Regions from separate parts of the Pseudomonas sp. Irchel 3A5 genome, predicted to be linked through region 1. Evidence: riboswitches for the same ligand, from Rfam matches in the RefSeq annotation. Region 1 holds a riboswitch; the other holds the start of a gene.

Region 1 (4,410 bases):
TCCAGCAGCGCCGCTGCGGAGCAACCGCGTTGGCAACCCAAGCCTGCCACCAGTATCGGCTGCTTGTTATCAAACAAAATATAACTCACTGAATTTAAATGCTTTTCTGTAGGAGCTCATGAGCATTGCGAGGCAGCGATGAGGGTGTATCAGGCAGGACGCCATCGCTGCCTCGCGGTGCTCGTGAACTCCTACAGGTCCAATGTTTGCTGCGAGACAGCTTATGTCAAATTTGCTCAAGATCAGGCTGGGTCGAGATCAGGGTTGTTACGACGGAACAGCCACGTGCTGATCAGGCCCATGGCGATCCAGAACACCGCGTTGGTCAGCAGTGAAGCGATCACGAATTGCGACTCCAGCGCTTCAGGTGCCAGGCTTTCGTGGATTTCAGGCTGCGGTGCGCCAATCACATGAGGCACTACCAGAATCGCCACGCCCAAGGCTTTCAATAGCCAGTTCCGGGCAAAGACGATCAGCGCGAGAGCGACAGCCGTCGAGGCTGCGGTGCCGATCCACCAGATCTGTCGCTGATTGAGGTCCGCAGCAGCGGTGCCCGGTAGTTCGGGCGGCAGGCCCAGGGTTGGCGCCAGGGTAAACACGGCAAAACCGGCCAGCCCCCAGAACAGGCCTTGGGAGGTTCTGCCCGGCGCTCGCAAGGTGTACAGCGCCGCCAGCATCAGCGCGAAACCCACTGCCACCACCAGATTACCGCCGGTGGTGGACACAATGCGCTGCCAGCCGTCTTGCGGCGACCAGGCTTCGACGTCATGCACATGGCCCGCCTGTGCAGTCTCGCCGTGAGCGTGTTCATGGACCTGCTCGGCAGGCGCGTTTTCGTAGGTTTCGGCTTGCAGGATCAACGGCGTGATCCAGAAGCTTTGCAGCAGGGTCAACAGCAGGGCGGCGAGCAGGCCGGTGAACCCGGCCGTTTGAGCGATTCGCTTGAACATGGCGTCAGGTCTCAATGGCAAGGAAAGGCGGCGCTGTGGCGAGTGTCATGGGCGGCGTTGTGGACCGCTTCGATGTGCGAGAAACCGGCGAAGTACACCAGACAGGCGCCGAGAATCGCTGCGCCGATGGCGGCGGTCAGGCGTTGGGTCTGGGTGGTTGCGGTACTGGCGGAGTGGCTGGTTGTAATGATCGACATGGCGCTTCCCTCTTGATGTCGGCAAGCAGGCATGCGCAGCACTGTCCGCTGACGAGTGTCAGGGGAGTGCAACTGCGCCCGCCCACCGCGGGTTCGTTATTTGTTTCATGTCGGGCCGGTCTCCGGGCTTGCGAGGGGTTGAGCGCACCATGGCGTCAACCTGCAAGAATCGCCTTCCCATGCCGTGATGCGCACAGTGGATCTGATTCTTCGCTCGCTTACCGTTGCGGGGGCAGCGCCGGACTTGTGCAGGCCAGAGGCCTGAACTCACCGGTTTCCCGTTTCACCCCGTGAGGGGCACCCGTAACAAGGCGTGTAGGAGAGCATGCGTCTGCATGGAACGTCAATCAGTCGATTGACCTGCCCGCAGTCACTGCGTAGCCTTGCGGGTTCGAGGTTCTCCAGCCGATCTGCGGGTCGGACGATATGGAGCTAAGACGGGAACGCGGTCAATGCCGCGGCTGCCCCCGCAACTGTAAGCGGTGCTGATTTATCGCACGGTCATTGCATTCTCTGCACAGCCACTGCCCGTCAAGGGCGGGAAGGCGCAATGACTGCCCCGGAGGTTTTCAGGGGCGCCGCAAGCCAGGAGACCTGCCTCGATTCGGGCCTTGAGCCCGACGAATTCTCACTACAACCGGGCGGGGTGATCCGGTGGCGAATCGCATCTCTGTGGCTACACGCCTGTGGCCACACAGGGTTTTCGTCCTGCTTGCCCGCCGTATTGCCAAAGGGCATCCGATGAAAACACTGGCCAAACTTCCCGTCACCATCGTTACCGGCTTCCTCGGTTCGGGCAAAACCACCTTGCTGCGCCACATGCTGGATAACGCGGAAGGTCGGCGCATCGCCGTGATCGTCAATGAATTTGGCGAACTGGGCATCGACGGTGAAATCCTCAAGCAATGCACCATTGGCTGCACGGAAGAAGAGGCGGTTGGCCGCGTTTACGAACTGGCCAACGGCTGCCTGTGCTGCACCGTCCAGGAAGAGTTCTTCCCGGTCATGCGCGAACTCGTCGCGCGCCGCGGTGATCTGGATCATATCCTCATCGAAACCTCCGGTCTGGCGCTGCCAAAACCACTGGTGCAAGCCTTTCAGTGGCCAGAAATTCGCAACGCCTGCACCGTCGACGCGGTGATCACTGTCGTCGACAGTCCTGCAGTACTCGCAGGTACGTTTGCTGCATTCCCTGATCAGGTCGATGCACAGCGCAAGCTCGATCCGAATCTGGATCATGAATCACCACTGCATGAATTGTTCGCCGATCAACTGGCCAGCGCCGATCTGGTCATCCTCAACAAGGCCGACATGATCGACGCTGCCGGTCTGGCCGCAGTGCGTGCCGAAGTCTCCGAAGAGCTGCCGCCTGCGGTCAAGGTCATCGAAGCCAGCAGCGGTCGTCTGCCGATCAACGTCCTGCTGGGGCTGGGTGCCGAGTCCGAGCAGCACATCGACGGGCGCAAGACCCATCACGATCACCACGAAGGCGATGATCATGATGACCACGACCATGACGCGTTCGACTCTATTTCCATCAAGCTGCCTCAATCCGAAGAAACACAGCTGCTTGCCGCGCTGACCCAACTGGTCGTTCAGCATGGCATCCTGCGGGTCAAGGGTTTCGCTGCCATCGCTGGCAAGCCGATGCGCTTGCTGATTCAGGGCGTGGGTACGCGTTTCGACAAACACTTCGACCGTGCCTGGAGTGCTGACGAAGAGCGCGCCACTCATCTGGTGCTGATCGGTCAGAAGCTCGATGCTGCTGCACTTGAATCCCAACTGCGCGCTGCGCTTGCGGACTGACCCATGCACCTGTTGAGAACCCAGCCCGGTGGTTTTGTACCGGACGACAGTATTGCCGACCTCGGACAAACCCCCGCCGAGCTGGTGATTCTCTGCAGTGGTGATTCAAGCCTGGCGTTGCTCGCCGAAGCCGCGCAGCAACTGCCGGAAGATTACCCAAGCTTGCGTCTGGCCAACCCGATGCAGGTTCAGAACCACGCTTCGGTCGACCTCTATGTCGATGAAGTGCTGCGCCACGCCAAGGTGATTCTGATTTCCTTGCATGGCGGGATCGGCTACTGGCGCTACGGCGTCGAACGCCTGATGGAGCTGGCAGCACGGGGCGTGCAGGTGATCATGGTGCCAGGCTGTGATCGTCATGATCCCGAGCTGACTGAACGCAGCACTGCGCCCGCCGAGGATTGCCACCGGTTATGGCAGTTTCTGCGTCAGGGCGGCATGCACAACGCGCTGGAGTTTTACCGTTGCCTCGCGACTCGCATGCTGGATCGGGATTATTCGTGGTCCGAGCCAAAAGCCTTGCCGCGAACTGCGGTTTACCATCCGCAGGGCGTCAGCGCTGATCCTGAAATATGGTTCGCTGACTGGGTGGTGGATCAGCCAGTCGTGGCGCTGCTGTTCTACCGCTCGCACTTGCAGGCCGCCAATACCGCGTTCATCGATGTATTTTGCGCTCGTTTGCAGGCGCAAGGCTTGAACCCGTTGCCCATCGCCGTCGCCAGCCTGAAGGAAGCGGGCTGCATGACGGTGGTCGAGGACTGGCTGGACGAGGTCGGCGTTGAGCTGATCCTCAACACCACCGGTTTTGCTCAGTCCAGCCCGGAAACGCCGCATTTGCGGCCATTCCGGCGTAACGTCCCGGTGATTCAGGCGATTTGCGCTCAGGATAACGAACCTGGCTGGCGGGCCAGCGAGCAAGGTCTGGGTGCCCGGGATCTGGCCATGCACATCGCGTTGCCCGAACTGGACGGGCGAATCATCAGTCGGCCGGTCAGCTTCAAGGATCTGGCCTGGCACAGTGAGCGCAGTCAGTCAGATGTGGTCTGCTATCGCCCGCAACCTGAGCGCATGGATTTTGTTGCCGAACTGGCGCGTCGCTGGATATTGCTCGGGCGTTTGCCGAATGCTGACAAGCGCGTTGCGTTGATTCTCGCCAATTACCCCACGCGCGACGGTCGAATCGGCAACGGTGTCGGCCTCGATACGCCAGCGGCGGCGCTGAACATCCTGCGAGCCATGCAGGGCGAGGGTTATCCGGTTGCCGAATTGCCGGAAACGGGTACTGACTTGATCCACCAGTTGCTTGGCGGCGTGACCAATGATCTGGACAGCATCGACCTTCGTCCCTGCCACCAAAGCATGGCGCTCGACGAGTACACCGCTGCGTTTGAGCAACTGCCTCTGGCCAACCGTGAAGCGGTGATTGCACGCTGGGGCACGCCGGATAAAGACCCGAT
Region 2 (4,410 bases), on a different contig from region 1:
ATGCTCATCGACCCCCCTTGGCCTTTATCAGAATCACGGCGAATACCGGTGCGCCGATCAGGGCGGTGATGACTCCGACGGGCAAGACCTGGCCCTTGATCGCCGTGCGGGACAGCACATCGGCAGCGATCAGAAAGACCGCGCCGGCCAGGGCACTGACCGGGATCAAACGACCATGACGCACGCCGACCAGCAAGCGCGCCGCATGGGGCACGACCAGGCCGACAAAACCGATGGAACCCACCAGCGAGACCATCACCGCCGTGACCAGCGCCACCGTGGCGATCAATATCACTTGAACCCTACGCACCGGGATGCCCAGGGCCGCGGCGGAATCACTGCCGAACATGAACGCATCCAGCGAGCGCCGATGCCACAGGCAGACCGCCAGACCGATCAACACCACCGGCACGGCCAGCGTGACTGATTGCCAGCGCACGCCACTGAGGTTGCCCAGCAGCCAGAACATGATGCCGCGTGCCTGTTCGGAGTTGGCTGATTTGGTAATCAGGAAAGAGGTCAGGGCGTTGAACAGTTGCGAACCGGCGATGCCCGCGAGAATGATCTGCCCGCTGCCACTGACAGCGCCGGTACTGCGCGCCAGCAGGGCGACCAGCACAAAAGCGGCCATGGCCCCGGCAAACGCCCCGGCTGACAACGAGATAGCGCCTGCGCCCACGCCGATGATCGCTACCAGGACCGCGCCGGTCGAGGCCCCGGCGGAAATGCCCAGCAGGTAAGGATCGGCCAGGGGGTTGCGCAACAGTGATTGCAAAACCACGCCCGAAATAGCCAGGCCCGCGCCGCAGGCCGCTGCGACGAGGGCGCGGGTCAGGCGATAATTCCAGACGATGCCTTCATCGATAGGGTCGAGCACGAAGCCTGCGCCCCATAGCTTGTTGGCCAGCACCTGAAACACCAGCGACAGGCTGATCGGCGTTTCGCCAATGGCAATGCCCGCGACAATCGCCACCAGCAACACCGCCAGCACCCAGGCTCCGTGCAGGCAAATCTTGCGTAACAAGCGACCGGCGAATTGCGCTGTCATGGGTGCAGATCAAATTTGTCGATGGCGTCCGCCAGTTCATCGATGCCGTCGAAGGTACGAATCGTCGCTTCCATGGCTTGGGCGTCCAGAATGACAATCCGGTTGTTCTTGACCGCGTCCATGTTTTTGGTGACAGGGTCGGTCTTGAGGAATTCCAGTTTTTTCTGGAAATCATCGGCCGGGAAGCGGCGGCGGTCCATGCGCGCCAGTACCAGAATGGTCGGGTTGGCCTTGGCGATGGTTTCCCAGCCAACCGTCGGCCATTCCTCATCGGACTGCACGATATTGCGCAGACCCAGGGTGTCCATCATGAACGCCGGAATGCCTTTGCGACCGGCGACATAAGGGTCGACGTTCAGGTCTGCGCTGGAGAACCAGAATACTGCCGAGGCGTCCTTCAGGTGTTTGCCTTTGACGCTGGCCTGAGCCGTGGCGAGACGTGCCTGCAGGTCGGCGTTCAACTCGGCACCACGGGCCTGGACGTCGAAGATTTGCGCCAGTTGCGTGACGGTCTTGTACAGGCTGTCGATCGAAAACGGGCGCAGGCGCGTGCCATCAGCACCTTTCAGATTGTCTTTGCCTTCGCAGTCCGACGGCATGAGGTAGGTGGGGATTTTCATTTCGTTGAATTGTTGCCGGGTGCCCACCACGCCTTGGGGGCCGACCATCCATTCGAATTGCACGGCGACCAGTTCCGGGCGCTTGTTGATCACCGCCTCGAAGCTGGGATCGTTATCGGCCAGACGCGGGATCTTGTCGTTCAGGTCCTTGAAACGGGGCAGCACGTTGTTGAACCACAGCGAAGTCCCGACCACTTTCTCGGCCAGCCCCAAGGAATAAAGGATTTCAGTGGCTGACTGGCCAATGGTCACAGCTTTGCCGGGCGCCTTGGCGAAGGTCAGCGGCACGCCGCAGTTATCCAGAGTCAGCGGGTAGGTTGTCTGCATGCCAGAGGGTTGGGCCGGGTTGGCCGCCAGGGTCAGCGCAGAAAAACCCAGTCCAGCAAGCAGAACAGCAAAACGAGGCAAAGACATGAAAAACGATCTCCATTCGAACGGTTATCCGCACGATGGTGTTCTGGCTGGATACACATCACGACTTGCTGCTGGCAAAGGCTCGGCAGGGTCAATCAGTCACGGCTGTGCCGCCGTGCTGACGGATGTACTCCCCGGACACCCCGCCGGTGGGTCAGTTGCCAGAAAGTGCGGCCGCTTTATTGGCTGCGGTGCAGCTTTCTGATGTCGGCAGGTCTCCTGACTGACGCATCATCGCCGTGCTCGGGCCTTCCCGGAGTGACCCAGTGGCATCGATGGAGCAGGGCTCAGCGCCTACAGTTGCGGGGGCAGTTCCGGTTGACGACCTTGAGGTCATCACGGATTCCCTATTAATCCCGTTTGGAAACCGACGGGCGGCATGGTAATGGATATGTTTAAAAGAGTGGGGATTTTTCCTATATTGGTCGCTGGCAGGCATTTTTTTATCGTGCGTTTCGCTTGCTCGGCGCATGATGCAACCCTGAACTGGCAGGGCGTTAACACCGTCCGGCGGTGAACCTTATCGACCGATGGCCGGTCGATAGTCCGTCCAACCAGGTTTACACTGGTCCGCTACACCTTTTGGAGACATTTTCCTGTGATATCGACTCAACGAGTGGCCTGGCTTAAAGCCTGGGGTGCCCACGGTTTTACCGCCACCGGCGTGGTCATTGCATTTCTGGCGACCATTGCCCTGTTCGATGATCAAGCCAAGGCATGTCTGTTGTGGCTAGGCCTGGCGCTTGCAGTGGATGGCGTCGATGGTTCGCTGGCGCGCAAATTCAACGTGCAGTCGGTGTTGCCGGGCTTTGACGGTTCAGTGCTGGACCTGGTCATTGATTATCTGACGTACGTGTTTATCCCTGCGTTGTTTATTTATAGCTACATCCCGCTGCCGCCTTATACGTTGTTGTTGAGCACTGCGATCATTCTGGTGTCGTCGCTGTTCTGTTTCTGCAATCTGGAAATGAAGAGCAAGGACAATTACTTTCAGGGCTTTCCGGCGGCCTGGAACGTGGTGGCGCTGTGTCTATACATCATTCAGCCATCGCCTTGGGTGACCTTCCTGACCATCATCGGTCTGGCGTTGCTGACGGTGACACGGATGAAGTTTCTGCATCCGTTCCGAGTGCGTCGTTTCATGCCGCTGAATATCCTGGTGACCACCATCTGGTTGATCAGCAGTGCGTTGCTGATCATCAACCATCCCCATAACGGGCCAGTGGTGATGGGCGTGTGGTTCACGATGTCGGCGTACTTTATCGGCATCTGCCTGTGGCGCACTTCGCTGGAGTATTGGGGTAAGTGGCGGGCTTGAGTACTGTTTGAAGGATCTGTAGGAGCTCAGGAGCACCGCGAGGCAGCGATGGCGTTCTGTCTGATACACCGCTATCGGGGCCTCGCGGTGCTCGTGCGCTCCTACAGGTCCAATGTTTGCCGCACGACAGCGATTGCATTTCTGACAATTTTCCCCCACCAATACCGACTATCAAGAGCAGTGATTTCTACGTAAACGACTCCGGGCGTAACCTTTGTTCATTCCCGAAATGAACCCGATCCGGAGGCTCTCATGAACCGCATTTACGCTTTTGCCCTGTTATTGACCGTTGCTGTTGTCTCCGGTTGCTCCACCCATCATGCCGTTGAATTGCGTCCTTACACCGCCCAGGAAACACATCAGTTAGCGCTGGAAGATTTGAATCGTCGCGGGCTGACCTTCGACGAGTATCAGATCGCCAAGGCTAAACTGTTGGCTGATCCACAGATGCAAGCTGTTCGGGCATTTGATAATCGCGGTGAGATCAGTGCTGATAACGCTGAAGTCAGCAAGGATCGTCAAGGCTAAGCGCTCAAGTACAGTCCCGATAAGTCCTTGGTTATCCAGAACTGTACCGGTTGTATTTTTACCTGACTGTTCGTGTGTTTTTGGGCGTTGGTTCGTTAGGGTGAAGGCCTGCCCTTTGACGTCTGGACCGCTCCATGTCGCTCTCTCTCGATCTACTGCTTGCCTTCGCCTTGTTTGCATTCGTCACGTCGGTGACGCCGGGCCCCAATAATATGATGCTGCTGGCCTCTGGTGTGAACTTCGGATTCAACCGGACGGTGCCGCATATTTTCGGTATCAGCTGTGGTTTTTTCAGTCTGGTACTGGCGGTGGGTCTTGGGCTCGGCGCTGCGTTTCAAGCTTACCCACTGCTGTATTCGATCCTGCGCTACGTCGGCGCTGCCTATCTGTTGTACCTGGCGTGGAAGATCGCCACTTCTGGCCCGGCGTCTGACGCATCAGGACATGAGGGCAAGCCGCAGACGTTTATGCAGGCTGCGCTG

What was found. A riboswitch is a leader RNA that binds a small molecule or an ion and turns the genes downstream of it on or off. The one in region 1 is predicted to bind cobalamin.
Region 2: it holds a riboswitch for cobalamin, as region 1 does, so the genes downstream of both, CKW31_RS20615 (ABC transporter substrate-binding protein) here and cobW (cobalamin biosynthesis protein CobW) in region 1, are expected to answer to the same signal.

What each region holds. Positions count from the first base shown of each region.
Region 1 is NZ_FYDU01000004.1:139,895-144,304, reverse strand. It holds gene CKW31_RS07595 (cobalamin biosynthesis protein) at 1-80, opposite strand, end outside; gene CKW31_RS07590 (CbtA family protein) at 243-950, opposite strand; gene CKW31_RS07585 (CbtB-domain containing protein) at 962-1,147, opposite strand; cobalamin riboswitch at 1,243-1,467, opposite strand; cobalamin riboswitch at 1,525-1,764, shown strand; gene cobW (cobalamin biosynthesis protein CobW) at 1,889-2,953, shown strand; gene cobN (cobaltochelatase subunit CobN) at 2,957-4,410, shown strand, end outside.
Region 2 is NZ_FYDU01000013.1:25,399-29,808, reverse strand. It holds gene CKW31_RS20625 (ABC transporter ATP-binding protein) at 1-8, opposite strand, end outside; gene CKW31_RS20620 (iron ABC transporter permease) at 5-1,048, opposite strand; gene CKW31_RS20615 (ABC transporter substrate-binding protein) at 1,045-2,082, opposite strand; cobalamin riboswitch at 2,274-2,469, opposite strand; gene pcsA (phosphatidylcholine synthase) at 2,681-3,400, shown strand; gene CKW31_RS20605 (hypothetical protein) at 3,653-3,928, shown strand; gene CKW31_RS20600 (LysE family translocator) at 4,063-4,410, shown strand, end outside.